2 regions of the Priestia sp. FSL P4-0332 genome follow, and region 2 is predicted to be linked to the other one. Evidence: a T-box and tRNA genes for the amino acid it is inferred to sense, from the RefSeq annotation. Region 2 holds a T-box; the other holds one or more tRNA genes.

Region 1 (14,040 bases), 260 kb from region 2:
TAAGCCGAGGCTGAAAAGCGTAGGCGATGGCCAACAGGTTGATATTCCTGTACCACCTCCCCGCCGTTTGAGTAATGGGGGGACGCAGTAGGATAGGGTAAGCGCGCTGCTGGATATGCGCGTTCAAGCAGTTAGGCTGATGAGTAGGCAAATCCGCTCATCATAAAGGCTGAGCTGTGATGACGAGGGAATTATAGTACCGAAGTTCCTGATTCCACACTGCCAAGAAAAGCCTCTAGCGAGGCGGGAGGTGCCCGTACCGCAAACCGACACAGGTAGGCGAGGAGAGAATCCTAAGGTGATCGAGAGAACTCTCGTTAAGGAACTCGGCAAAATGACCCCGTAACTTCGGGAGAAGGGGTGCTCTGGTAGGGTGTATAGCCCGAGAGAGCCGCAGTGAATAGGCCCAGGCGACTGTTTAGCAAAAACACAGGTCTCTGCGAAGCCGCAAGGCGAAGTATAGGGGCTGACGCCTGCCCGGTGCTGGAAGGTTAAGAGGAGGGGTTATCCTTTGGGAGAAGCTCTGAATCGAAGCCCCAGTAAACGGCGGCCGTAACTATAACGGTCCTAAGGTAGCGAAATTCCTTGTCGGGTAAGTTCCGACCCGCACGAAAGGCGTAACGATCTGGGCACTGTCTCAACGAGAGACTCGGTGAAATTATAGTACCTGTGAAGATGCAGGTTACCCGCGACAGGACGGAAAGACCCCGTGGAGCTTTACTGTAGCCTGATATTGAATTTTGGTACAGCTTGTACAGGATAGGTAGGAGCCTGAGAAGCCGGAGCGCTAGCTTCGGTGGAGGCGTCGGTGGGATACTACCCTGGCTGTATTGAAATTCTAACCCGCGGCCCTGATCGGGCCGGGAGACAGTGTCAGGTGGGCAGTTTGACTGGGGCGGTCGCCTCCTAAAATGTAACGGAGGCGCCCAAAGGTTCCCTCAGAATGGTTGGAAATCATTCGTAGAGTGTAAAGGCACAAGGGAGCTTGACTGCGAGACCTACAAGTCGAGCAGGGACGAAAGTCGGGCTTAGTGATCCGGTGGTTCCGCATGGAAGGGCCATCGCTCAACGGATAAAAGCTACCCCGGGGATAACAGGCTTATCTCCCCCAAGAGTCCACATCGACGGGGAGGTTTGGCACCTCGATGTCGGCTCATCGCATCCTGGGGCTGTAGTCGGTCCCAAGGGTTGGGCTGTTCGCCCATTAAAGCGGTACGCGAGCTGGGTTCAGAACGTCGTGAGACAGTTCGGTCCCTATCCGTCGTGGGCGTAGGAAATTTGAGAGGAGCTGTCCTTAGTACGAGAGGACCGGGATGGACACACCGCTGGTGTACCAGTTGTCTTGCCAAAGGCATCGCTGGGTAGCTATGTGTGGACGGGATAAGTGCTGAAAGCATCTAAGCATGAAGCCCCCCTCAAGATGAGATTTCCCATAGCGCAAGCTAGTAAGATCCCTGAAAGATGATCAGGTTGATAGGTCAGAGGTGGAAGCGTGGCGACATGTGTAGCTGACTGATACTAATCGATCGAGGACTTAACCAAACTTTAAAAGCGTAAGCTTTACTCAGCAAACTGTTACCTAGTTTTGAGAGAACAAAACTTTTCAAAAAAGTCTTGCTTTCTTTTGGAAATCATGTATAATATAATATGTCTGGTGGCGATAGCGAAGAGGTCACACCCGTTCCCATACCGAACACGGAAGTTAAGCTCTTTAGCGCCAATGGTAGTTGGGACTTTGTCCCTGTGAGAGTAGGACGTTGCCAGGCTGTTATTATTCCACAGTAGCTCAGTGGTAGAGCTATCGGCTGTTAACCGATCGGTCGTAGGTTCGAGTCCTACCTGTGGAGCCATTTGGAGAGCTGTCCGAGTGGCCGAAGGAGCACGATTGGAAATCGTGTAGGCGGTTAACGCTGTCTCAAGGGTTCAAATCCCTTGCTCTCCGCCATTTTTATTTAATTAGCACAGTGGCCCGTTGGTCAAGCGGTTAAGACACCGCCCTTTCACGGCGGTAACACGGGTTCGAATCCCGTACGGGTCACCATTTATTTTTATCTACATAATAGTGGAGGATTAGCTCAGCTGGGAGAGCACCTGCCTTACAAGCAGGGGGTCGGCGGTTCGATCCCGTCATCCTCCACCATATATTATCATCGCGGGGTGGAGCAGTTCGGTAGCTCGTCGGGCTCATAACCCGAAGGTCGCAGGTTCAAATCCTGTCCCCGCAACCAAGTGGTCCCGTGGTGTAGCGGTTAACATGCCTGCCTGTCACGCAGGAGATCGCGGGTTCGATTCCCGTCGGGACCGCCATTTTAAATTTAATAAGGCTCGGTAGCTCAGTTGGTAGAGCAAAGGACTGAAAATCCTTGTGTCGGCGGTTCGATTCCGTCCCGAGCCACCATTTTAAAAACATTTGTTTTTAAAATGCCGGTGTAGCTCAACTGGTAGAGCAACTGACTTGTAATCAGTAGGTTGGGGGTTCAAGTCCTCTTGCCGGCACCACAGTTATTGTGGAGGGGTAGCGAAGTGGCTAAACGCGGCGGACTGTAAATCCGCTCCTTCGGGTTCGGCAGTTCGAATCTGCCCCCCTCCACCATTTACAGGGGCATAGTTTAAAGGTAGAACTACGGTCTCCAAAACCGTCAGTGTGGGTTCGATTCCTACTGCCCCTGCCAATTATAAAAATAACATTGCATATATACGTGGCGATTGTGGCGAAGTGGTTAACGCACCGGATTGTGGTTCCGGCATTCGTGGGTTCGATTCCCATCAGTCGCCCCATTTATAAATGATATGCATATTTCAATATTGGGCTATCGCCAAGCGGTAAGGCAACGGATTTTGATTCCGTCATGCGTTGGTTCGAATCCAGCTAGCCCAGCCATATATGCGGAAGTAGTTCAGTGGTAGAACACCACCTTGCCAAGGTGGGGGTCGCGAGTTCGAACCTCGTCTTCCGCTCCAATTTTAATAAAGTTATTTAGTCTTGAGTAAATGGCGGCATAGCCAAGTGGTAAGGCAGAGGTCTGCAAAACCTTTATCACCGGTTCAAATCCGGTTGCCGCCTCCATTTATTTACAAGCTGCCGGGGTGGTGGAATTGGCAGACACACAGGACTTAAAATCCTGCGGTAGGTGACTACCGTGCCGGTTCAAGTCCGGCCCTCGGCACCATTTATAATTTTAACTTGCCTTTTTTATTTTGCCGATGTGGCGGAATTGGCAGACGCGCACGACTCAAAATCGTGTTCCTTCGGGAGTGTCGGTTCGACCCCGACCATCGGTACTTTAGCTTTATTTGACAGGATGATTCCTGTTTTTATTTTTACTTATCGGTCGACAAATTTTGATAATATTTGCGGGTGTAGTTTAGTGGTAAAACCTCAGCCTTCCAAGCTGATGTCGTGAGTTCGATTCTCATCACCCGCTCCATACATATTGTTATCACAACGCAGTGTCTCGCTTTCAAAGCTGAGATGTTGCGTTTTTTATTTTTAACGTAAATATAGCGTCTATCTTTTCAAGATAGACGCTATATTTACGTACATCAGTTAATGACTTGATAGGTTGCTTCGCCGCCGTGAATTTGAATGAACATGTCACTTAGGGATTTAGTTAGTTTATAAGCCTGTTCTTCTGAAAGTGAAGGCTTTAAATAAATGAACTGTACAGCTTGTGTTGTCTTTTCAGTTACGTACGCTCGGTTAGAATCGACATAAGGGCTTCCGAAAGCTCCTAGGGCATCTTTTGAAATGATTTTATTTTCTAAAGAAATATTACGTTCATTTAGAGCTTCATAAGACTCTTCTTTTTTACCGATAGTAAATTCGATGGGGCCTTCTAAATTAGAGGAATCATAAATTCCAATTGGGACTTCATATTGCAATGAAAAAAAGTTATTAATGTCCACAGCAGAATTGATAGAAGGCAAATACGTTTGTTTTCCTATTCTTCTAATTAAAGCTTCTATAGAAGGACGGTATTTACTTGGATCAGTTCCAAATGTTTTGAAAAGCTTTCTCCACTCGCTAACACCTTCGAATTCTGTTACTTTTTTTGACTCAAGGTCGAAATAAATGGATTCTTGAAAGAGGCGCAGACGTCCTTTTAGCATTTGAGGAGAATCACCAACTTCAATATTTTTATACTGAATGATTCCCATTTTAAAAGAAGGGCAAAGCTGTTTAATAGCGGGCGATAATGTAAAGTTCATTTTTTTGATCCTTTCTATTATAATTAGTATTTGTTCGTTTATAGATACCATCCTATCATTTCATTGAGCGAGAAAACAGTTCAATGCATGAATATATAGAATTTCTTAGAAAGGAGGCCATTACTCACTATGAATGCGTATCAGTTGAAGGAAGAAATTATTTCATACAGCAAAGAGATTGGAATCGATAAGATTGGATTTGCGAGTGCTTCTATGTTTGATGAGTTAAAGAATCGATTGTTAGCACAGCAAGAGTTAGGTTATGCTTCAGGGTTTGAAGAACCTGATATTGAAAAGAGAGTAGATCCCACATTAGTTGTTCCAAAAGCTAGATCTATTATTTCAATTGCACTTGCGTATCCTTCTAAATTAAAGGATGCACCAAAGAGCACAAAGGAAGATCGCCGAGGAATCTTTTGCCGTGCTTCTTGGGGGCAAGATTATCATACGGTTCTACGTGATAGGCTTCAAAAGCTTGAAACCTTCATAAAAGAAAAAGTACCTGCAGCTATCCTTCAATCGATGGTAGACACAGGCGAGCTGTCGGACCGAGCTGTAGCAGAAAGAGCTGGTATTGGCTGGAGCGGTAAGAACTGTGCCATTATTACACCTGAATTCGGTTCCTACGTGTATTTAGGAGAAATGATAACAGATATCCCGTTTCCTCCTGATAAACCGATAGAGGACGGTTGTGGTACTTGTAATAAGTGCGTTGATGCGTGTCCTACGGGTGCGCTTGTAACAGGCGGTCAGCTGAATTCGCAGCGATGCATTGCCTTTTTAACCCAAACAAAAGGGTTTCTGGCTGAAGAATTTCGAAGTAAATTAGGCAATCGTTTATATGGCTGTGATACATGTCAAACTGTGTGTCCTGAAAATAAAGGAAAAGACTTTCATTTTCACCCTGAGATGGAGCCTGACCCAGAACTTGCGAAGCCTAAATTAAAACCGCTCTTAACGATGAGTAATCGTGAGTTCAAAGAGAAATTTGGACATGTTTCAGGTTCTTGGAGAGGGAAAAAGCCAATTCAGCGTAATGCCATTATTGCACTGGCCCATTTTAAAGATCAAACCGCCGTTCCAGATTTAATTGAGTTAATTAAAAATGACGTTCGCCCTGTCATTCGAGGAACAGCGGCATGGGCGTTAGGCAAAATTGGCGATAAAGAAGCGTTAGATACACTTATGAACTTAAGAGAAAAAGAAAAGGACCAAGAAGTAATTGAAGAAATGTCAAAAGGTATAGAGATGCTTCAAGAGATCTAAACCGTATTTTTATTGATAAAGTTAGCTAATGAGTCATAGCGTATAATAAACGCTTAGAAAAGTGGTGACATTATGCTAACAAAAAGGAATGTATTATATACTTTAATTAAAGCACGTGCGGACAGCTATGTAAAAGGTGAGCTGCATGAAGACTTCAAGCCTTTCATTGAACAGCAGTGTGAGCTAAAGCGGTCTCTTATAAAAAAAAGAGAAGTTGATGTTTTAAAATGTAATATGAAAGGTTCTATTCAATCTGCTCATACGGATCAGGAAGAAACTAGAGTATTATATAAGGTGCACATTCAGGCATTTTTAAAACAAAACGATTTTTTCTATATAGAAGAAGAAATTGAAGATCGTTTAGCTCTTTTTTATAAAGATACGCTTATTCAAGATGAGCTGCTGGTAAAGGACTTTTTTGAAGATGAGGTTGAAATGGATGTGGAAGAAGTAGAGGAAGACGAAGAAAGAGCCTCTTATTATGATCGTCTTGCGGCTGTTCAGTATGCAGAAAAATATTGGGATAAACCTAATGAAAGTTATAAGCAGTTTGAGGTAAACTGCACCAACTATATCTCACAGTGTTTGCATGCAGGAAAGGCGCCGATGCGGGGATATCCTAAAAAAGCAAACGGATGGTGGATGAGAGGGAACGCCTGGAGCTATAGCTGGGCAGTTGCTCATTCCATGCACAGCTATTTAAGTAACTCTAAATCAGGACTTCGGGCTGTGAGGAAATCTTCAGCAAGAGAACTTGTCCCGGGAGACGTTATCTGCTACGATTTTGAAGGAGATGGAAGATGGAATCATACGACGATTGTTGTAGCAAAAGACGGTCACGGTATGCCTCTTGTGAATGCGAACACGTATAATAGTCGAATGAGATATTGGGCCTATGAAGATTCAACGGCTTACACGCCAAAGATTAAGTATGATTTTTTCCATATCGTTGATCGGTAAGTCTTTCGTTTTAGCAAGTTAGTGGTATAATGATGAATAGATTTGTTAGCAGAGGTGAAAATTTGTGGGAGTACACGTAGTGTTATTTCAACCAGAAATTCCAGCAAATACAGGAAATATTGCGCGAACATGTGCAGCAACAAATACGACGCTGCATTTAGTTCGGCCGTTAGGCTTTTCAACAGATGATAAAATGTTAAAGCGAGCTGGATTGGATTACTGGGAATTTGTAAATGTGGTGTATCATGATTCATTAGAAGAAGTATTCGAAAAGTATCCTGAAGCAGGTTTCTACTTCATCACAAAATTTGGTCAGCAGCCACATACAACATTTGATTATAGTGACTTAGAGCAGGATCATTTCTTCGTATTTGGAAGAGAAACAAAGGGTCTGCCAAAGCACATTATTGAAGAGAACATGGAAAGATGTCTTCGTTTACCGATGACAGAAAATGTTCGTTCTTTAAATTTATCTAATACAGCAGCTATTTTAATCTATGAAGCGCTGCGTCAACAAAATTATGCTGGTTTATCTTAAGTAAAAAGCGAGGTTCAAATTTTATTGAACCTCGCTTTTTTATTTATGTCGACGATGATATGTAGTGGTTATTTTTTAACGCCCGGTTTATCATTGTATCCCGCTCTGAAGATGGATGCTAAAAAAGCAATTGTTACTCCTAATACTAAAAGTAAGCGCATTGATTTTCCTCCTCAATGTAATTAAAAGGATTATACAGCTACTGCAGTTAAAACCGACTTCCCATATCCCATGATGATAATAATGACAAAATAACTCTTCTAGAGACATAAGTTCTCTAACAAAGTTTAACCGTTCCTTCTTACTCTTTTATTATAGCTAATAAATACTTCACTGTGAATGCCTAGCAAGGACAAATTTCTGAATTTTACAATTTAAAAAGCATGTTCAAACATTTTGCTGCATAGATTGTATTAATCTTGTTCACTAGCACCATAACTAGTAGGGGAGGTCCTTTAATGGATATATTAAAGAAAGTTGAAAGATACCGCGAAGAAGAGAATCGTCTTAAGTGGGAAGGGACATTTGAAGAGTACCTAAAGCTGATTAAAGATGAGCCTTTAATTGCTCAGCCTGCACACTCTAGAGTATACAACATGATAAAGGATGCAGGAATTGAAGAGGTAAATGGTAAAAGACATTATAAATTTTTCAGTGGACAAATGTTTGGACTTGAAGATTCGCTAGAACGCTTGGTGGAAGAATATTTTCATCCCGCTGCAAAGCGTTTAGATGTTCGTAAACGTATTTTACTTTTAATGGGTCCAGTAAGTGGTGGTAAATCGACGCTAGTGACCATGTTAAAAAGAGGGCTTGAAGCTTATTCGCTTACTGATCGAGGAGCTGTTTACGCTATTAAAGGATGCCCAATGCATGAAGATCCGCTGCATTTAATTCCACATCATTTACGTAAAGACTTCTTTGAAGAGTATGGTATCCGAATCGAAGGAAACTTATCTCCTTTAAATACAATGCGATTAGAGGAAGAGTATGGCGGCAGAATTGAAGACGTCATTATCGAACGCATTTTCTTCTCAGAGGACAAACGAACTGGAATTGGAACGTTCAGTCCTTCTGATCCGAAATCTCAAGACATTGCCGACCTAACAGGAAGCATTGACTTTTCAACAATTGCAGAGTATGGATCTGAGTCAGATCCGCGTGCTTACCGCTTTGACGGAGAGCTTAATAAAGCAAACCGGGGAATGATGGAGTTCCAGGAGATGTTAAAATGTGATGAGAAATTTTTATGGCATTTACTCTCTTTAACCCAAGAAGGAAACTTTAAAGCAGGAAGATTTGCTTTAATTAGTGCAGATGAATTAATCGTAGCGCATACAAATGAAACAGAGTATCGCTCGTTTATTTCCAATAAGAAAAATGAAGCTTTGCATTCACGAATTATTGTAATGCCTGTTCCATATAACTTAAAGGTGAGTGATGAGGAAAAAATTTATGACAAAATGATTCGTGAAAGTGACGTATCAGATGTTCATATTGCCCCTCATACGTTACGTATTGCGTCTATCTTTACTACATTAACGAGATTAAAAGAGCCTAAAAAAGGCGATATCGATTTATTAAAGAAAATGCGCCTATACGACGGTCAATCTGTAGAAGGCTATAACGATGCAGACGTAGAAGAGTTACAAAAAGAGTATACGGATGAAGGAATGAGTGGTATTGATCCTCGTTATGTCATTAATCGCATTTCATCTACCATCATTCGAAAAGATATTAAATCAATCAATGCATTAGATGTACTGCGTTCATTGAAAGAAGGGTTAGCACAGCATGCGTCTATTTCTGCTGAGGATCGAGAGCGTTACCTGAATTATATTTCTCTGGCGCGTAAAGAATATGATGAAATTGCTAAAAAAGAAGTGCAAAAAGCGTTCGTTTATTCGTATGAAGAGTCCGCTAAAACATTAATGGATAATTATTTAGATAATGTCGAAGCATACTGCAACAAAAATAAGCTTCGTGATCCGCTAACAGGAGAAGAGTTAAATCCAGATGATAAATTAATGCGTTCAATTGAAGAACAAATTGGTATTTCAGAAAATGCAAAAAAAGCATTCCGCGAAGAAATCTTAATTCGTATTTCGGCTTATGCACGTAAAGGAAAACGATTTGATTATAATTCCCATGAGCGCTTACGCGAAGCGATTCAGAAAAAATTGTTTGCGGATTTAAAAGACGTAGTGAAAATTACAACGTCCACTAAAACACCAGATGAGCAGCAGCTGAAGAAAGTAAATGAAGTAGTGGCTCGATTGATTGATGAGCATGGATACAATTCAGTATCTGCTAATGAACTGCTGCGCTATGTAGGAAGTTTGTTAAATCGATAACTCAGTACTAACAAGAAAACATGGCACTTCCGATCTGTGCCATGTTTTTCTTATCTCTTAAAATAAACTCTGCATAATTAGGCTAATGTGTAGTACGCATTGCACTTAACCATCATATGATAAGTCATAAACATATACATGACACTAGACACTATAAAATGAATAGTTAATAGTGAAAGAATTAGTTAGCAAGTATACCATTCTTGCGCATAGGATAAGAGTAACCAACCTTTGAACTAAAGGTATTTGTCAGAAACTTTCGGTATAGCTTATGCATGCCGAGTAAAAACGTGCAGGTGTTTTTTAAATAAGGAGGGGAATAGCGTGGGAAAAGAAGTAGATAAAAGTTTTGCTGTCTCAAAAGAAGACTGGTCCCTCCATCGTAAAGGCCACGATGATCAAAAAAGACATCAAGAAAAAATTAAAGAAGCAATTAAAAATAATTTACCGGATTTAATTACAGAAGAAAATATCGTGATGTCCAATGGAAGAGAAGTTGTTAAAATTCCGATCAAATCATTGGATGAATATCGAATTCGGTACAATTATGATAAAAACAAACATGTGGGTCAAGGTGATGGAGACAGTAAAGTTGGGGATGTAGTAGCACGTGATGGATCTGCTGGAGATGGTCAAAAAGGAGCAGGGAAAGGTCAAGGAGCAGGTGACCAGGCTGGAGAAGACTACTTTGAAGCAGAAGTGTCTCTTATGGAGCTTCAAGAGGCTTTATTTGCTCAATTAGAACTGCCTAATCTTCAGCGAAAAGAATCTGATCAAATTGTTGTGGAACACATTGAATTTAATGATATACGACGTACAGGTTTGATGGGGAATATTGATAAAAAACGAACGATGATGAGCGCTTATAAGCGAAATGCAATGACAGGAAAGGCTGCTTTTCATCCTATTTATCCGGAGGATTTAAAATTCAAAACGTGGAATGAAGTTATAAAGCCAGAATCGAAAGCAGTCGTCTTAGCTATGATGGATACGAGCGGTTCGATGGGCATATGGGAAAAGTATATGGCAAGAAGCTTTTTCTTTTGGATGACACGCTTTTTACGTACGAAATATGAAACAGTGGAAATTGAATTTATTGCGCATCATACAGAGGCAAAAGTAGTATCAGAAGAAGACTTTTTCTCCAAAGGAGAAAGCGGAGGAACCATCTGTTCATCTGCTTACCGAAAAGCGCTTGAATTAATTAACCAAAAGTATGATCCGAGCCGCTATAATATTTACCCGTTTCATTTTTCAGATGGCGATAACTTAACTTCAGATAACGCAAGGTGTGTAAAGTTAGTAAATGAATTAATGAAAGTGTCAAATATGTTTGGATATGGGGAAGTGAATCAGTACAATCGACATTCCACTTTAATGTCTGCTTACAAAAATATTCAAGACGAAAGTTTTAGACACTTTATTTTAAAACAAAAATCAGACGTTTTTCACGCGATGAAAAGCTTTTTTAGAAAAGAAACAGAAGACCAGAAATATGCTTAACCTAAAAGGCCTAGACTTGTTATCTAGGTCTTCTTTATGCGGTTTATTCAGCTCTTCTTTGGAGATAGTAAAAGTACGACTTTATCCAAAAGGAGAATAAGTGAATGAACGAAAATATAAAGAGCGAAATGCAAAAACATCAACAAAATCAGCGGTTGAACGCAGCTGAGTTAGGTTACTTATGGGCGCAATATTTAGGTGATACGCTGTATGTATGTGTTCTTGGGTATTTTCTATCTGTTGTAAAAGATGCCGAGATTAAGGAGCTCTTAAAAAAAGCCCATCAGATTTCACAAACTCATGTAGACGAATTGACGGAATTATTCAGTTTGGAAAAAATTCCAATACCAGTAGGTTTTGGAGAACAAGATGTGAACAAAGGAGTTCCTGCTTTATTTGACGATATTTTTATGGCTATTTATGTAAATGAAATGGCAATTGGAGGTATGAAGAAATATGCCAGAGCCCTAAGCGCAGTGAGAAGGCAAGATATTTATGCTCACCTGTCTCGATGTGTAAAAGAAAGCGACAGTCTTTTAGAGGATTCTAACCACGTTATTTTAAGAAAAAGCATGCTGATGAGACCTCCGGTTATTCCTTATCCGGTAAAAGTGAATTTTGTGGACCAGAAAACGTTTATATCACCATTTTTCTCTCAAATGCATCCTCTAACTTCTTTGGAGGTCACGGCTATTCAAGAAATTGTTAATACAAATGTATTAGGTAAAACGCTGATGCTGGCATTTAGTCAAGTAGCTACCACACAAAAATTACGCTCTTATTTTTTTGATGGAGTTAAACTTGCGAGTAAGCAAATCAAGCAATTCACTGAGTTATTGTCTGAAGCTGACCTACCAAGTCCGCGTCTGCTTGATGCATATGTAACCAACTCAACGATTTCACCGTTTTCAGATAAACTGATGATGTATCATACTTCCACAGCGGTGACAATTGCTATTGATAACTGCGGCGCTGGCTTATCTATGTCGTTCCGTTCGGATGTCGCAGTAGAATTTTCTCAGCTAATCGGGCGTATAGGGAAGTATGGAAAAGATGGAATTCGGATTATGATTGAGCAAGGTTGGATGGAAGAACCTCCAATGGCAACAGACCGTAAGAAGTTGGCGGAGAAATAATAAGGAGTATGTTGTAGATTATCATTAATTTTGCGGTATTGAAACATATATAGCTAAGCGAAAATAGATTGCTCTAGACCCACTTGAATGAGCAGTGATAAGATAAAAAAGCTGATTTTTCAAGAAGTAAGTCGAGGTGTGCAAATGAACAACAGTATAAGGGAGTCCATTGCCAAAAAAGTAGCATGGATTAGCGTATGGAGCAATATTGCCCTTACGCTAGGAAAAGTAATAGTAGGATGGATTGGAAATAGTGATGCTGTATTTGCTGATGGTATTCACTCTGCAGCGGACGTATTTGCCTCTATTATTGTCTTGTTGGTTATACGAGTAGCAAATAAACCAGCAGATGATGACCATCCATATGGACATGGAAAAGCAGAAGTGATTGTCTCAGGAATCGTAGGAATTATTTTATTGCTTGTATCATTTTATGTGGTATTTGAAGGAGTCGTTGGTTTATTCCATCCGGTTGAATCTCCAAATATTTTAGCCATGTGGATTGCTGTTATTTCATACATAGCAAAGGTATTGTTGTACCGTTATTCTTTAAACGTAGCGAAGCAGCACCACAGTAAGGCAATTGAGGCAATTGCATTTGATCATAAAGCAGATATTGTTGCTTCTATTGCAGCGGCAATTGGTGTTTTATTATCGATTATTGGTGATAAAATGGATGTTCAACTGCTGTTATACGGAGATAAAATAGCAAGTATCTTTGTTGCTTATTTAATTTTTAACATTGCCAGACAAATGATGGGAGAGTCTTTTCAAATCTTAATGGAAGGCAATATTGACGAAGAGCTACTGAAAGAACTTGAAGAAAGTATTTATGAATTTGAAGATGTGAAGCGGATTGATCGGGTTCGAGCAAGAGAGCATGGCCATTACATATTAGTTGATATACGTATTTCGATTGATCACTTTAAAACAATTAAGGAAGGTCATGATCTGGGACGAGAAATCAAAGCAACACTTATGAAAAAGCATGATAATATTCAGGAAGTATTAATCCATTTGAATCCTTATTATCCAGATTAAATAAGAAGCAGCGAAGTGTTATCTCGCTGCTTCTTATTATTTATAGATGTAGAAATTAATGAAATGAGTAGAATAAAATGATGAGGATTTTTATTTATAAAGAATCAAGTTTAATAAAATTGTATAAAGGGAATTGTATTTATTTATTGATGTGATAGGATAAAAAAGCATGTAAATGCATTCACTACGAATGAAAGCAGTAGACGGGTACATATAGATAATAATAAATGGTTTTGGGAGTCAAAGAAGGTGATGTTGAAGTGAATGTAAGCATCAGGTCAATCGTTAAAAAAGTCATGTTCATTCTATTTATTGCGTATACGGCAGTGGTCATTTATGCTACTCTCATACGGGAAAACGAACATGTTTACGGAAAAGCAATGAACTTGGATTTATTTAGCACGATCCGTCTGATGTGGGACAGCGGGAATATAATGCTCACTCTGACAAATATACTGGGGAATATCGTGATGTTTGCGCCGCTTGGAATGTTTATCCCTTTGTTTATGAAGTGGTTTGACGGTTTTATTCAAGTGTTTACGACAGGTTTCTTAATCAGTTTTCTGATTGAAATTTTACAGTACAAGCTAACGGAACGAGTATTTGATATTGATGATATCTTTTTGAATACGCTAGGTACATTTATAGGCTGGGTTATTATTAAAATACTATATTGGATTAAGAACATGCTGAAAGCACGTTTCAAAAAAAGATGAAATTGAGAGACGTAACGAAATTAATCCAATCTAAAGACGAACAAATGGGATTAAGGAGCTAGTATGGATAGCTTGTTACATCGCGGTTGATTTCCGTACAAGACTTCGCTTTCCGCGGGCGGTGAGTCTCCTCGTCGCTTACGCTCCTGCGAGGTCTCACTTATTCTGCTTTTCCCTCAGGAGTCTTCGCCTTGCCTTCCAATCAACCGCTAGAAATAACTACATGCATGAAATCTACGTTCACCCTACCAATGAAAAAATCCGAGCGAGCTGGATTCTTAATCAAGAATTCAACTCGTTCGGATTTTTCTTCAACT
Region 2 (15,905 bases):
CTCCTTGGTGTAACTTTTCAATGTAAACAGCCCACTCAGAGTTGTCTAACTGTACTTTAATGCCAAGGTTTTTCTTCCACATATCTTGAACAGCTTGTGCAATTTTTGCATGTTTTTCATCCGTGTTGTATGAAACCTTAATTGCTGGTAGTTCTGAAGCATCTTTAAGGCCCATTTCTTTCAAGCCTTTTTCTAAATATTCTTTTGCTTTTTTCACATCATTGTCTTTGAAGTAGCCTTTTTTGTTATCTTCAAACATTGTTGGTGGTACAGCCGCCATCGCTGGAACTGAACCGTCTTTTGTAATTTGTTCTGTAATACCTTTACGATCAATTGCATAAGCTAATGCTTTACGAATGTTCACATTGTCTAAAGGTTTTTGTTCTGTATTAAACTTGTACCAGTAAGTACCTGCAATCTCTTGAATGTTTAATGAACCGTCTTTCTTTAATTCAGGAAGTGCATCAGCCGGTAATTGACCAGTAGGCATACCCGCCCAGTCTAATTCACCGTTTTTGAACATTGAAAGTTCAGTGTTGTTATCATTGATCATGTACATTTCAACTTTTTTAAGTTTTACAGCATCTTTATCCCAATAGTTTTCATTAGGAACTAACTCGATTTTGTCATTATGTTTCCAAGTTTTAAGCTTGAAAGGACCGTTTGACGTATAGTTTTCGCCTGCATTTGTGTACCATTTTTCATTTGATTCAGCAATTTTCGTATTCACTGGGAAGTACGTATAGAAAGCTGTTAATTCTAAGAAATATGGCGTTGGGTTTTCTAATGTTACCTCAAGCGTTTTATCATCTGTTGCTTTAACGGCAACATCATCTAATGAACCTTTTCCTTCATTGGCAGCTTGTGCATTTTTAACATAGTATAATTGATATGCATATTGAGATTCGTTTTTAGGATCTAACGCCCATTTCCATGCATATTCGAAATCTTTTGCTGTTACAGGGTCACCATTTGACCATTTTGCATCGTCGCGAATAGTAAACGTATATTTAGTTTGATCATCGCTGACCTTCACATCTTTCGCCATTGCATTTTCAGGTTTTCCATCTTTACCGATACGAGTTAAACCCTCAAATGTTTGTAATAATACGTTTGATGACGTTGAATCATTAGCTAAGCCTGGGTTCAGTGAAAAAGGCTCAGTTTTAATGTTTACGCGAAGCTCTTGCTCTTTCTTCTTGTCGCCGCCATCACTGCTAGCATTTTCACTGCCACCAGATTCTTTGTTAAATCCACATGCAGCTAAAAACAAGCTCATTACAAGCAGCAAACTGAAAAGAATCGACAACCTTTTCTTCATTGCGTGTTACCCCCTATTAAATTTTGTTTGTGTGGCAACCATATTTTTTTGATATGTACTAATTTCTTAATCCTCTTTCAATACAAAATAATCAGTTATTTTTTCGCGTAGTAGAGCATTAAAGACCTCACTGCAAAATTATTCTTCTACCCTATGAAACTGTCATCAATTGTTTACATGCTGTAAATCCAATGTATGCGCTTAATATGTAGAAGACTCATTCATTACAAAATTCGCTAATTGAAACAAAACATTGTCTATTTTGTGTTTTCTGAAAACTTAAGAAATTGTAATACCTTTGTAAAAAATATGTTTGTTACGCCTATTATAAATATTTTAAAAATTTATTGCAATACTATTATTTAATGGTATTTTTTTGTCACGAGAGAAAAAACCTTATCTTATAAGGATTGTGCCTACTTGTCAGACGTCCAAAATCTTTTTTGTAGTATAGGTATTACAATAGTATTACAAAGCCATTAGAAATACTAAATAAAAGATTTTTACCAAATTCTCCACCAAATTTTCATTAAGAAATGCTTTAATTAAAAGGTTCTTGTCTTTTTTTGCCGCTGAAAAATTCCAGTAAATTGTCTTATAAAACTTTTTAGCGATAAGATGTTTAAATTCCTGCTTTTTCGCGTTATAATAACGAATAACTATATAATTAAAGCTGTGAAAAAGAGTAGTATGCAGAATTTTCATTTTTAGAGAGTTTGTGGCTGGTGAGAACAAACATTGAAACCTGCAGAATGGACTTTGGAGCTTTCAAGTGCAAAGCTTGAACGTTGACCTCAACGTTATATGAATAAAGATAGTTCACAATTATGTGTGCTAATTAGGGTGGCAACGCGGTCCATTCGCCCCTAGCTTATGCTAGGAGCGGATGGGCCTTTTTATGTTGTATCCGTAAATTAGCATCATATATGTGCAGATGAAAGGAAGATTTGATGAAAACAATTTTTTCAGGTATTCAACCAAGCGGTACAATCACTTTAGGTAACTACATTGGAGCGATGAAGCAATTTGTTGAACTTCAACATGACTATAACTGTCATTTTTGTATTGTAGATCAGCATGCGATTACAACGCCTCAAGATCGTTTAGCACTTCGTAAAAACATTCGCGGCCTTGCTGCTCTGTATGTAGCAGTAGGAATTGATCCAGCAAAATCGACTTTATTTATTCAATCGGAAGTGCCCGCCCACACAGAAGCGGGATGGATGCTACAGTGCGTAGCGTATATCGGTGAACTTGAACGTATGACTCAGTTTAAAGATAAGTCCGCTGGAAAAGAAGCAGTATCAGCAGGATTACTAACTTATCCTCCATTAATGGCAGCTGATATTCTTTTATACAACACCGATTTGGTTCCAGTTGGTGAAGATCAAAAGCAGCATTTAGAATTAACGCGTGATTTAGCTGAACGCTTCAACAAAAAATACAATGATATCTTCACTATTCCTGAAGTACGTATTCCAAAAGTGGGCGCACGCGTCATGTCTCTTCAAGATCCTACGAAAAAAATGAGCAAGTCCGATCCAAACCAAAAAGCTTTCATTACGCTCTTGGATGACGCAAAAACAATTGAAAAGAAAATCAAAAGTGCCGTAACGGATTCAGAAGGTATTGTTCGCTATGATAAAGAAAATAAGCCAGGTATTTCAAACTTATTAAGTATTTATTCAATCCTAGCCAATAAATCGATCGAAGACATTGAAGCAATGTACGAAGGCAAAGGTTATGGTGACTTTAAAGCTGACACAGCTAAAGTAGTAGCTGAGGCCCTCGCTCCAATTCAAGAAAGATATTATGAATTAGTTGATTCTAGCGAGCTAGATGATATTTTAGATCAAGGTGCCGATAAAGCAAATGCAACGGCTAATAAAATGCTTCGCAAAATGCGAAACGCAATGGGAATTGGCCGTAAACGTTAAAAAAACGACTGCTATGCAGTCGTTTTTTTAATTAACTTTTGGCTCTTGTTCAATTTCCCAAAGTTTTTCAAAGAAAGGTTGTCCTTTTACTAAGCGCTCGCATAATAATTTATGCTTCGGTGACCACCCTGACTTCGTTTCATCGTATAGCTGATTCCATACGTCTTGAAACGACATCTCTTGAATGTCTTCGTACTTCGTTGGATTCCACTCTGTGTACCAGTAGCGGATTTGAGCTGTATTTTTTGTTGTATGTAGCTGATCAAGTGCCATAAATAACAGCTGTTTTAGCTGACGTTCTTTACGTGTTAGTCCTCTCATCGTTTCAGGAGACGGCGAAAGAATATGATGCTCTTTTTTATTCAGCTCGTCTTCACTGAACTTATATTCTAGCTCTTCTTGATCCGCAATCATCTCATAGACTAACTGTTCTTGTCTTGGAATTAAGCGGCTTTTTCGAATCGGAATATGATATCCCATCGTATCAATTGCTAAAATATTCGTTCCATCTGTAACGATAAAACAATATTCAACCTGCGTGCGTTCATGATTTTTCCGAATGTATGCTTTCTGATAGACATCTTGTAGTAGTTGTTGAGGTAGCTCGGAAAGATCATTTTCAATGTAATGAAATAAAAGCGGATTTACTTTTAATAATGGTGCTTGATCGAGCAGTTCTACACAATCGTCTTTTCTCCACTCATGGAAATGACACACATTATAACCGTTTTCTTCGCCTTCAAACCAATTAACCCATACATCATGAAGATATAGCATAATTTACCCCTCACTTACTATCTGTTTGTTATCCATCAGTATAGGCAGAGAAAGGAATTTTTATTCCAAATGATGTTATTTTTCTAAAAATTAATTGTAAAATGCCTTCGTTTTTGGCTATTATTCAAATGCACTTATTTCGAAGCTCAGATATAACGCCAGTGCTAATGATTACTAAAGGCTTCATGAGCTATATCCACCCCTATAAGCAGAAAAAAATCCGAGTTTCTTCTATAGTAATAGGTTTGTCAGGAGGTCTGACAAACCTAAAAAAATCTATCACACTTTTGTGATAGATTTTTAACGAAGAGATTTGGGATTCAAAGCATCTTTTAATCCTTCACCAATGAAGTTGATAGCTAGGATCGTAAATGTAATAGCTAAACCTGGCGGAACCCACATCCAAGGCTTATTCTGCAGCACATCTGATTCCCTTGCTTCTGTAAGCATATTCCCCCAGCTTGGCGTATCAGCCGGCACGCCAAAACCGATAAAGCTAATCGCTGACTCAAACACAATAAGGATCGCCATTTGCAAACTGGCTTGAACCACAATCGTTGAAAATACATTTGGCAGCAAATGTTTAAAGATGATTTTAAACGGGCTGCACCCAATGGAAACAGCTGAAAGCACATATTCATTTTCTTTTTCAGCCAAGATTTTGCTTCGAACCAACCGGGCCGTACTTCCCCAGCTTAGGAAACTAACAACTAGGATAAGCGTCCAAACGCCTGAGATCTTTCCAATTAGGATTGTATTTAACACTACAACGAAAACAATTAGCGGAAAGTTTAATACAAAGTCTGTAAAACGCATTAAGAATTGATCCACTTTGCCTCCGTAATAACCCGCAATCGAACCAATAAGAGTTCCGATTAAAATAACGAGTGTTGTACAAGCAACTCCAATCAGTAACGAAGTTCTTCCTCCATACAATGTACGTGCAAATACGTCTCGCCCATTAGTATCCGTTCCAAACCAATGCTCACTAGAAGGCGCTGCATTCATCGCCATATAGTCGATACGTGTAATATCTGCTTTTGTAAGCAGCGGTGCAAAAATGGCAAGAAGCGTAATCACAATCATAAAAGCTAAACTTATCATGGCTAGTTTATTTTTAACAAACTTCTTTCGCGCAATCGCCCATGGAGAAAGGTTTTTAGGAGCTTTCATATTCACTTCTGGCTGTACATCTTTTTTCGTTACAATTTCCATACTTTCTCCTCCTAATCCAAACGAATACGCGGATCTGCTACGCCGTATAACAAATCAGCAACCAGATTCCCAACCAGTGTTAAAATTGAAAACAACATTGTAAGCGACATCATAACTGAGTAGTCACGAGTTGCTACAGAGTCAACAAACAACTTTCCGATTCCTGGATACGTAAAGATCGTTTCTGTAATGATAGAACCGCTAATGATTGTTACAAGATCAAACCCTAAAAACGTAATAAGCGGAATCATTGAGTTGCGTAAGATATGAACATTATAAATTTTAGATTCTTTTGTCCCTTTTGCTCTAGCTGTGCGTACAAAATCTTTGCGACTGTTTTCAATAATATCATTGCGCAAAAATTGGGTATACTGCGCGGTCGACATCAAGCCAAGAATCAGCGCGGGTAATATAACGTGATGAATTCTACTTTGAATAAATTCCCATGATCCCTCTTTCAATCCTACTTCAACAGAACCGCTAAATGGAAACCAACCTAACTGAAAGGAAAATAAATAAATGCCTACGATTCCTGCGATAAACGATGGAACCGCTAATGCAAAGTAATTATATCCTGCAATAAAGTTATCTGCTAAGGTATACGGTTTTCTTCCTGCATACATACCTAAAATAAATGCAAACACATACGTAATCAAAAGCGAAGTCAAAGCTAAAAAGATAGTATTAGGCATACGCTCTAAAATAATATCTAATGTCGGTAACTTATGAGTTGTTGACTTTCCTAAATCTCCTTGTGCCACTCCCTTTACCCAGTTCCAATATTGAACGTAGATAGGATCGTTATATCCTAGCTTATCACGCATTTCCTCAATGTATTTTGGATCTGTATTACTAGGGTTGATTTCTCCCCCAAAAGGGTCCCCTGGCATCATTTTTGCCAGGGAAAACACAACAAAGGAGATCAGAATCAACATTGGAATCATCCCTAAAATACGTCTTAGTGAGTATTGCAGCATCGTTGACTCTCCTTTACATGTAAAATACTTATTCCGTTACAGACCATTTCTCCGGATCTACAACTACCGTTGATGGATCTAGAGTTACGTTTTTCACACGCTTATTCACAGCATAAATATTGATATTTTCCCATAAAGGAAGTGCTGGCAGCTGCTCATTAAAGAATTTTTGCCATTTTACATATACATCTTTACGGTATTTATCATCAAATGATTTTTCACTCAAACCGTCTTTAAGCATTTCATCAGATTCCTTATTTACCCAACGGCCATAGTTCCATTCAGCATCAGAGCTCCATAATCCTGTAGGATCTGGATCTGAACCAGTGTCCCAAGAACCAAAGAACGCTTCTAACGCCTTATCGTCGTTATCTTTCATTTCATTGTACAAGTTAAATTCAACAAGTGAACCCGTTGCTAATTTTGTTTTAATACCAATATCATTCCATGCTTGCATAATAGCCTTCGCACGACCCTCGAAGTTGGCTGGACCAGCATAGTGACCGAATGAGATCGTAAATGGTTTTCCGTTTGGATCTTCTACAAAACCGTCATTATTCTTGTCTTTATAACCAGCTTCAGCTAATAATTTTTTAGCTTTTTCAGGACTATACTTGTACTTTGTTAAATCTTTTTGGTCAGCAGCAATCCAGAATACAGACGGAATAACTGTGTTAGAAACAACCGCTTTGTCGTTCATAAATGCTTTTACCATTGCTTTTCTATCTATTGCATAAAGCAATGCTTGGCGAAGTTTTAGATCTTTGAACTTTTCGTAATCATCTACGTTTTTACCAGCTTTTTGATCACGATGTCCAAATCGTAGACCAATATACGAATAACTAGTTGATTTCCCTTCCAAAAAGTCTAAGTTTTCTGCTTTTTCAACTTGCCCTAGATCAGCTGGGCGAACATCCATAATGTCGACATCGCCTTTTTTCAATGCTCCGGCGGAAACAGATGGATCCAGTACTTTTACAACAACACCATCAAGGTGAGGTTTACCTTTCCAATAATCATCATTACGTTCCATTTGGACATATTCACTTGCTACCACTTTTTTCACTTTAAACGGTCCAACACCAATAGGCTCTTTACGAACTTGTTTGGACTCTGCAAGATCTTTTACAGCAATTCCTTCATAGTACTTTTTCGGCATTGGATACGGCCACAGATTGTCTAAGTTATTTACACGAACTTCTTTAAACGTTACTTTAAATGTTTGCGGATCTACTACTTCAACTCCAGAAATAGAATCCGCTTTGCCGTCGTGATATTCTTGAGCGCCTTTAATATGCTCAACGTTTACATAGCGTGGACCTGTATAGTCTTTATCGGCAATCGTTTCATACGTATATTTAAAATCATCTGCAGTTAATGGATCTCCGTTATGCCACTTAATGCCCTTCTTTAATTTAAACGTGTAAGTTAATTTATCACCACTCACGTCCCAAGTAGCTAAGTCAGATTTAATCTTTAATTTCTTATCATAAGTAAAGAGACCTTCATTGATAAATTCTAAGATTTGGCTATCATACGCACTACCATACAATGCGTACTCAAAAAGCCCTTCCGGCGCTCCGTCAATCCCATACGTAATCGTTCCGCCATCTTTTGGCTTGTCTGTTTTTGCACCTTCAGTTTTTGTTTCTCCGCCTTCTTTATTACCAGAAGATGAAGAACTGCTTCCACCGCTGCATGCCGCTAGAAAAAGCGATAGCACAAGCAAAATGGAAACAAGTGATAAAAACGATTTCTTTTTCATCATGACGTTCCCCCTATTTAACTAATAATCTGTTCGTATGTAGCTTTTACGAGTTATATAAATGGCAAGCTACTTGATGGCCAGGTCTCACCTCCTTTAAGGAAGGTTTCGTTTGGGCGCACTCTGCCATTGCATGTATACAGCGAGGATGAAACGCACAGCCTTTTGGCGGATCAATTGGACTTGGGACATCTCCCTGTAAAATAATACGCTGTTTTTTCTTTCGCGGATCTGGTTCAGGTATAGCCGATACAAGCGCTTGCGTATAAGGGTGCAATGGCTCTGCGTATAGACTTTTCTTATCAGCAATTTCCACTAAACCGCCTAGGTACATAACACCGATACGGTCACTCATATGTTTAACAACACTCAAATCATGGGCAATAAATAAAAAGGTTAGGTCGAATTCTTGTTGAAGTTCTTTAAGAAGGTTTAAAACTTGTGATTGGACAGAAACGTCGAGTGCCGATACCGGTTCATCAGCAATAATAAGTTTTGGACGAAGTGCAAGTGCACGTGCAATTCCAATCCGCTGACGCTGTCCACCGGAAAATTCGTGAGGATATTTATAGTATGCATCTTCCGGTAACCCTACTTTTGTAAGTAGATTCATAACTTCTGATTTTAATTGATTGGTTGATTTTCCTGTAAAATTCCGAATTGGTTCAGAAATAACATCTCCAACCATTTGCATTGGATTGAGGGAAGCATAGGGATCTTGAAAAACCATTTGAAAATCTTGTCTAATTTTACGGAGAGAAGTTCCTTTTACTTCTGTGATATCTTTACCATCGAAAATAATTTTTCCGCTAGTTGGTTCCAACAGTCTTAGAATCGTTCTTCCTGCCGTGGATTTTCCACAGCCAGATTCTCCTACTAGACCGAGCGTTTCTCCTTTTCGAATAGCAAAAGAAATACCGTCAACTGCTTTTACATCACCAATTTTCTTTCGAAAAAATCCGCCGTGAATAGGATAGTAGGTTTTTAAATGCTGAACTTCTAGCAATACATCTTTCACCGCTTTAGTCATTAGCTTGTCTTCACTCCTTTTGACGGATAGCTATTTTTATACAGCAGACATGCGACATCATGCCCCTGTGAATCCTGGCGAAGAACAGGCGTAACGGAACTGCAGTCTTCCATTGCATGAGGACATCGGTTAACGAAACGACAGCCTGTCCGCGGCATGTTTACAAGAGAAGGCACAATTCCTTTGATCGTATTTAATACTTCTACATCATCTTCCATGCGTGGAATTGAGTGAAGAAGCGCTTTCGTGTACGGATGTTTTGGGGCATAAAATAACGTATCAACATCTGTATGCTCAACAATTTTTCCGCCATACATGACAATCACTTCATCACACATCTCAGCAACTACTCCTAAATCATGTGTAATCATAATAATAGACATATCATTGCTTTCTTGAATCTCTTTTAGCAATTCTAAAATTTGAGCTTGAACCGTAACATCTAGGGCTGTTGTCGGCTCATCAGCAATTAAAAGTTTAGGCTGACAAGCTACCGCCATGGCAATCATGACACGCTGCCTCATTCCTCCTGACAGCTGATGCGGATATTCATCGACGAGCTTTTCAGATCTCGAAATACCAACGCTTTTTAAAAGCGCAATGCTTTTTTCACGCGCTTCCGCTTTCGATATATTCATATGGTTAAACAATACTTCCTGCAGCTGATACCCAATGGTTAACACAGGATTAAGGGATGTCATCGGTTCTTGGAAAATCATTGAGATGTCTTTCCCCCGCACATCATTCATCTCATCTTCTGATAAGTGCGTAAGATTCTTTCCTTTAAATAAAACGCTTCCGCTTCTAATTTGACTATTCACTTTAGGTAATAGCCCAATAACGGATAAAGACAATACGCTTTTTCCACAGCCAGATTCTCCTACAACTCCTACAATTCGCTTTCGTCCGACTTGAAACGACACGTCGTCCACAGCATTATGCCAGGAATCATTAATGGAAAAAGCAGTTTGTAAATTTTTCACTTCTAGTAAAGGTGTTGATTCGACGGGCTTTTTATCCATTTATAGTGCACACCTCATTTTTCTAAAAATTGTTATATTTGAATAAGATATTATTACAATTTTATTACAAAATCAATATATTTTGAAAATTAATTATATTTTTTATTTTTAAAATAATGATTTCTGAATATCTCTTCGGCACTTTAACGCACGAACCTCCTAATTTTTTGTTGGAAATAGGATAAAATTTACTATTTTTAACTTCAGGTATATAGAACTTGTTTTTTTACAGTTGGAACGCAGATTTTTTTAAGATAGTATTGGTGCTAAGAGGAAGCAGCTGGGTAGTAGTTAAAGTGTGAGGCTTCATACATGAAGTAACAAGATGATAACCAATATTGTAGCCCATCATTTCTGGATACCAATTTTGACCGAATAACAGTTGATCATATTTCTTTTCGTCAGCGTGCAGATTGTAATAAGGTTTAACATGCTTTTCCCACATTTTTTTAGCTTCTTCAATGGTATAATAATTTGTCCAAGGAGCTAAATATTTTTTACCACAATACTCCTCTACAGCTCTTTCAGCTAACCCTTCCATCATCATAGCGTCTAACAAAGTAATCGTTTCATCAGATTTATTAATGGCTTTTAGCCTGCAAACGTGATGGTATTCATGGGTAAGTACCGCTAACATTTCTTCATCGGATGTATGACTTGTCATAAACACAAATAATTTATCGGTAAAAGCGACACCTGCTCTTCCGTTAAATTCACGCTGCATTTTTCGATTTCTAGGATTGCTTGGAAGCACTAACACCGCTACATCGGGCCCATTCCATGCTTTTTTAAGCTTCTCGTAATGTGCTTTAACTTTCTTCCAAACCTGTCTTTTCTTCATTTCTTCTAGTTCTTTTATAAACATTAAAGAAGGCGGACACATTCCATAGTTAAAAAGTAATTCCATATATTCTTTTTCTTTTAATTTCTTAAAATAGCGCGCAAGATAACGGCTTATTTCTTTCGGCTCCGTCCAAGTAGAAGTTGAAACAATCGGCATGTTTTCCCCTCACTTTCTTCATCCTTTTGTTTCATGATATGTTCACTGCTACTCTTTTGGTTATTAAAAATAAAAAAATTCTAGGCATCAGCCTAGAATTTTTCATTATGCTTCGTATTTTTTAAAGATGATTGTTGCATTGTGACCGCCAAATCCAAGTGAGTTGCTTAGCACCGCTTTTACTTCCTGCTTACGCGCTTTGTTTGGAATGTAGTCTAAATCGCACTCTTCATCAGGTGTTTGATAGTTAATTGTTGGAGGAAGAATACCGTCTTGAATTGCTTTCACACTAAAAATAGCTTCTACTCCACCAGCAGCTCCTAACAAGTGGCCAGTCATTGACTTTGTTGAACTAATTGCTACTTTTTGAGCGTGGTCACCAAATACTTCTTTAATAGCCATTGTTTCAAATTTATCATTGTATCCTGTACTTGTACCGTGAGCATTGATGTAATCAATATCACTTGGCTGTAGGCCTGCATCTTCAATCGCATGACGCATTGCACGAACGCCGCCTTCTCCTCCTGGAGCTGGCGCTGTGATATGGTGAGCATCTCCTGTCGAACCATAGCCCACAATTTCAGCATAAATACGTACGCCGCGCGCTAGTGCATGTTCAAGCTCCTCAAGCACAATAACACCCGCACCTTCTCCCATAACGAAGCCGTCGCGGTCTTTATCAAACGGACGAGATGCTGTTGCAGGATCTGGATTTGTAGAAAGTGCTTTATTCGCACAGAAACCAGCAATAGATAAACGCGTGATTGGCGCTTCCGTACCGCCCGTCACCATCACGTCTGCATCTCCGCGTTGAATTACTTTAAACGCATCACCAATAGAGTTTGTACCTGTTGCACATGCCGTTACCGTACAAGAGTTCACGCCTTTCGCCCCTAAAGCAATAGAAACTTGTCCTGTTGCCATATCAGGAATCATCATCGGAATGAAGAATGGACTTACACGGCGGGCACCTTTTTCTAATAACGTTGAATATTGGTTTTCAAACGTTTCCATACCGCCAATTCCAGAACCAATCCAAACGCCAACGTTTGGAGCAATTTCTTCTGTAATAGTCAAATCCGCATCTTTAACAGCCGCCAATGCAGCTACCATTGCATATTGAGTAAAGCGATCCATCTTACGAGCCTCTTTGCGGTCAATAAAATCTTCCACGTTAAAATCTTTTACTTCAGCCGCTACTTTAGCCGGGAATTCATCTGCATCTAGTCTTGTTAAAGGACCAACGCCAGACACGCCTGCTACTGCGTTTTTCCAAGCTGTTTCTACATCATTTCCAATTGGTGTAAGCCCACCAAGTCCTGTTACAACTACACGTTTTTTATTCATCGTACATTCATCTCCTTCAGTTGCTTTAAAAATGTAGTGTTATTTTCCCCATCTAATAGCAATAGCTCCCCATGTTAAGCCGCCTCCGAAGCCAACCATTACAATTAAATCATCATCTTGAATTTTCCCTGCTTCAAGCTCATGAACAATTGAAATTGGAATCGATGCTGCTGATGTATTGCCGTAGTATTGGATTGTTTTAGACATTTTTTCTTCAGGCAAGTCTAATCGCTGTCTTGCAGCTTCCATAATACGAATATTCGCTTGATGAGGTACAAGAAAATCAACATCCTCTTTTGTTAAACCTGCTTTTTCAATTACATTAACAGCAGATTCCCCCATTTGTCGAACAGCAAACTTAAATACTTCACGTCCGTTCATGACAATATGATCAAGCTCGTTTTGATACAAGTGCTTGCCTCCCGTACCGTCGGACCCTAGTTCAAAGGATAAAATACCTCGTCCTTCTGATACAGGTCCCATTACAACTGCACCTGCTCCGTCTCCGAATAAAACAGCCGTGTTACGGTCGTCCCAATCTGTAATCTTAGAAAGCTTTTCTACACCGACCACTAATATATGCTTGTAAGCATTGGTTTCAATAAATTGCTTAGCTGTAATCATGCCGTACATAAACCCTGCACATGCGGCACTCACATCAAAAGAAGCTGCTTTTTTTGCTCCCAATTTTTCTTGTAGCATACATGATACTGTAGGAAACGGTTGATCTGGCGTTACCGTAGCAACAATGATCATGTCAATATCTTCTGCCTCGACGTTAGCTTTATGTAAAGCTTCAACTGCTGCTTTATAAGCTAAATCAGATGTGTCCTCGTTATCGGCTGCAATTCGGCGCTCTTGAATACCTGTGCGCGTACGAATCCACTCATCTGATGTATCCATTACTTTTTCAAGATCTAAATTTGTTACAACTTTCTCTGGTACATAACGTCCAATTCCTAGAACACCAGCGTTCATATCAACCTCTCCTTTAAATAAAAGGCTTATATTCCTATAAAACCTATATCCGTCATTTCATTTATCGATTATATAATCAATTATTATGAGTTGGTACTAATTTTACTTCATTTTTTATTTTTTGTCTATATAGGTGTTCGTCCTACTCAGGTATCTATCATGCTACATATAGTAATCATACGGGACCCTCTTACTCTAGTATGGGACATTAGGTAAGAACTTACCCACCATTAAAATAGTGAAAGGAATGAGTATCATGGCAAGAAGACAAAGAAATGAAGCTTTTTCTGATTTTATGTTTGGAGCTAGGGGCAGAAAATCAAGAGAAGAAAGAGAGCGAGAGGAGTGGGAAAGATTATTTAAACAAATCGATGAAATTGTACTCGCCGTCGAAGAACTAGCTCCTCTTCTTAAACAGTTTGCCCCTTTAGTCGATTTATTTTCCAAACAAAAATAACAGCTCGGATTCTACCGAGCTGTTTTCTTTAGTTGTTTTCATTTTCAGCTAATGCATCTTGCTTGCCAAGCTCATAGGCGTCGCTCATTACTTTTGTTAGTAATGTCAATACCGGCTGCACGTGTTCCATTGATAACTCAACGCCTGTTTCATCTAAGATCTGCTTTGCTTCTGGCAAGTACTTCATTGCAATTTGCATGAATTGCATATTTTGCTCTTCCATAGTGAAATCTCCTTTATTAAAAAACATTTATTCCTCCTTATATTAGCGAATCTATTCTATAAGTACAACTTTCTCCTTTTAATGAAGAGGTAAAAAGAATGTTCTCATATGTTTTTTTTGCAGATAAATGCCTTCTTTAGCCGTTACTCTTGAAGAAAAATGCAGCAGTTCTTTCGCTTTCCTGCTGATTTCATATTTTTCTTGAGCCGCTTCTTCCTTCACCTCCATATGAGTAATGTTTGCTCCTGCGCTCCAAGGCTGTAACTTTTCTTCAACTAAATGAACCACTTCATATGAATATGCAGCAGTTTTACAGAGTCTAAGTGCACTGACGGCATCTTCAATATAAATAATAAAATCCGTGCCTTCCATAATGTTAAAAGCTTCTTCGTACCCGGCAATATTTTTAGAATAGCACATTGACAAAGGCTGCCAAGGTCCGTAAAGAGTCGGCGTTCTGACAATTATAATGGGCCATCCATCATCTTTATATTTTTCTATCATTCGCTCAAAATGAACGTATAGCCTTCCTTCACTACTGTCCGGTTCTGGAATCGTTGTTTCTTCAATCTTTCGCTGCTGGTCTCCAAATACGCGCATGGTAGAAACAAACACAAATCGAATGTTGAATTGACGGCATTTGTTAAGTGCTTGAATGAGCACTTGCTGGGCTTTTTGCATTTCTTGTCTTAAAAAAGCAGGATGATAAAAATCTCCTCCATCGAAATACGTGAAGTAGACAATATCCGTTTCTGAGGTAATCATATCTAATGACTCTCCTACTTCAGTCGATGCATAATTAGCGTTTCGCCCTAAGAAAAATTTCATCTCTTCCTGCAAATCATCTTCTTCTTTATGAGCAGAATGTGTATATCCTTTTACTTCTGTACCTTCGTCTAAAAAAGCCATACATAAATGAAAACCAATAAAGCGGTTTGCCCCTATTACTACTACATTTCCCATATCGCTTCCTCCAATTCTTCATTCATCATTTATTCAACAAAAAGCTTAAAGCCCTATAGTTATAGAGAGTACTCATTCCTTATTTCAAAGAAGTTCATCTGTAAAAGCATCACGAACTCTTTTTTTCCTTTTATCTCTTATACAAAAAGCCCCTATGATATGTATAATCATAGAAGCTTTGCTTATAACACTTTTTCATGCTGTTTATAAAATTGGAGAAGGGACCGTTCAAACAAATAGTTTTTTTCCGGCAAATAAAGTGAAAGCATAATCGGAGAGTGAAGTTCTTCACGATGTAGTTCATATTTTTTACTGTGTGCAATTGGATAATGAGTAGAGGCATTAGGCGCGGTCCATATCTTCACGGGCAGCGTTGATTTTAATTCTGTAACAGAAGGGTACTCCTTAATTAGCTTTGATACTTGCTTCCGCTCCACTTTATAAGCTTGAGTCAAGTCCTTCGTGAATTGTTTATAAAAGAATTTATTGTTTTTTTCATGTTCTGCATGCGTATGAAGATCAATACATGGATTTAGTAAACCAGCTGATCGAATGAACGTATTCCCGTCATTTTCCATTAGCTGCAGCGCTAACAGAGCCCCCATTCCTTCAGCTAAAATATGAATTCGTTTATTTAAAATTTCTTGTTTCATTACTAAATGATAAAGTTGTTTTGCAAGGTGATATGCTTCAGGGGACCCCCAATGCCGGCCATATAAATTGGAATAAAATACTGTGTATCCTTCATCTTGTAAACATTGCAACAGCTGTGACCTTCCGCCGTGCTGAATCCATAAGCTAGTTGAACTTTCAACAAAATGATCTTTATCACCCAATACTAACACACCGAAACCATTCGGTCGTTCAGGGACATGTACGACATTCCATTGCGT

The links. The T-box of region 2 lies ahead of trpS (tryptophan--tRNA ligase). A T-box ahead of a tRNA ligase gene usually reads a tRNA of that ligase, here a tRNA-Trp.
Region 1: it has a tRNA-Trp gene. The T-box ahead of trpS (tryptophan--tRNA ligase) is inferred to sense a tRNA for this amino acid. The anticodon was not compared.

What each region holds. Positions count from the first base shown of each region.
Region 1 is NZ_JBBOUA010000001.1:410,162-424,201, forward strand. It holds rRNA gene MKY06_RS02160 (23S ribosomal RNA) at 1-1,542, shown strand, start outside; rRNA gene rrf (5S ribosomal RNA) at 1,651-1,766, shown strand; tRNA gene MKY06_RS02170 (tRNA-Asn) at 1,776-1,850, shown strand; tRNA gene MKY06_RS02175 (tRNA-Ser) at 1,854-1,945, shown strand; tRNA gene MKY06_RS02180 (tRNA-Glu) at 1,967-2,041, shown strand; tRNA gene MKY06_RS02185 (tRNA-Val) at 2,065-2,140, shown strand; tRNA gene MKY06_RS02190 (tRNA-Met) at 2,152-2,228, shown strand; tRNA gene MKY06_RS02195 (tRNA-Asp) at 2,232-2,307, shown strand; tRNA gene MKY06_RS02200 (tRNA-Phe) at 2,323-2,398, shown strand; tRNA gene MKY06_RS02205 (tRNA-Thr) at 2,424-2,499, shown strand; tRNA gene MKY06_RS02210 (tRNA-Tyr) at 2,510-2,593, shown strand; tRNA gene MKY06_RS02215 (tRNA-Trp) at 2,599-2,672, shown strand; tRNA gene MKY06_RS02220 (tRNA-His) at 2,703-2,778, shown strand; tRNA gene MKY06_RS02225 (tRNA-Gln) at 2,807-2,881, shown strand; tRNA gene MKY06_RS02230 (tRNA-Gly) at 2,887-2,961, shown strand; tRNA gene MKY06_RS02235 (tRNA-Cys) at 2,994-3,067, shown strand; tRNA gene MKY06_RS02240 (tRNA-Leu) at 3,082-3,170, shown strand; tRNA gene MKY06_RS02245 (tRNA-Leu) at 3,201-3,282, shown strand; tRNA gene MKY06_RS02250 (tRNA-Gly) at 3,355-3,428, shown strand; gene MKY06_RS02255 (B3/B4 domain-containing protein) at 3,544-4,209, opposite strand; gene queG (tRNA epoxyqueuosine(34) reductase QueG) at 4,339-5,475, shown strand; gene MKY06_RS02265 (amidase domain-containing protein) at 5,548-6,435, shown strand; gene trmL (tRNA (uridine(34)/cytosine(34)/5-carboxymethylaminomethyluridine(34)-2'-O)-methyltransferase TrmL) at 6,500-6,973, shown strand; gene MKY06_RS02275 (PrkA family serine protein kinase) at 7,432-9,327, shown strand; gene yhbH (sporulation protein YhbH) at 9,652-10,830, shown strand; gene MKY06_RS02285 (DUF3231 family protein) at 10,935-11,966, shown strand; gene MKY06_RS02290 (cation diffusion facilitator family transporter) at 12,111-13,007, shown strand; gene MKY06_RS02295 (VanZ family protein) at 13,268-13,723, shown strand; gene MKY06_RS02300 (hypothetical protein) at 14,039-14,040, opposite strand, start outside.
Region 2 is NZ_JBBOUA010000001.1:667,733-683,637, reverse strand. It holds gene MKY06_RS03600 (peptide ABC transporter substrate-binding protein) at 1-1,321, opposite strand, end outside; T-box leader at 1,988-2,192, shown strand; gene trpS (tryptophan--tRNA ligase) at 2,269-3,258, shown strand; gene MKY06_RS03590 (YjbA family protein) at 3,286-4,035, opposite strand; gene opp4C (oligopeptide ABC transporter permease) at 4,336-5,250, opposite strand; gene opp4B (oligopeptide ABC transporter permease) at 5,262-6,227, opposite strand; gene opp4A (oligopeptide ABC transporter substrate-binding protein) at 6,256-7,995, opposite strand; gene MKY06_RS03570 (ABC transporter ATP-binding protein) at 8,039-9,022, opposite strand; gene MKY06_RS03565 (ABC transporter ATP-binding protein) at 9,022-10,044, opposite strand; gene MKY06_RS03560 (DUF2268 domain-containing protein) at 10,271-11,044, opposite strand; gene fabF (beta-ketoacyl-ACP synthase II) at 11,150-12,391, opposite strand; gene MKY06_RS03550 (beta-ketoacyl-ACP synthase III) at 12,431-13,369, opposite strand; gene MKY06_RS03545 (hypothetical protein) at 13,626-13,826, shown strand; gene MKY06_RS03540 (ComZ family protein) at 13,855-14,049, opposite strand; gene MKY06_RS03535 (NAD-dependent epimerase/dehydratase family protein) at 14,128-15,012, opposite strand; gene MKY06_RS03530 (hypothetical protein) at 15,195-15,905, opposite strand, start outside.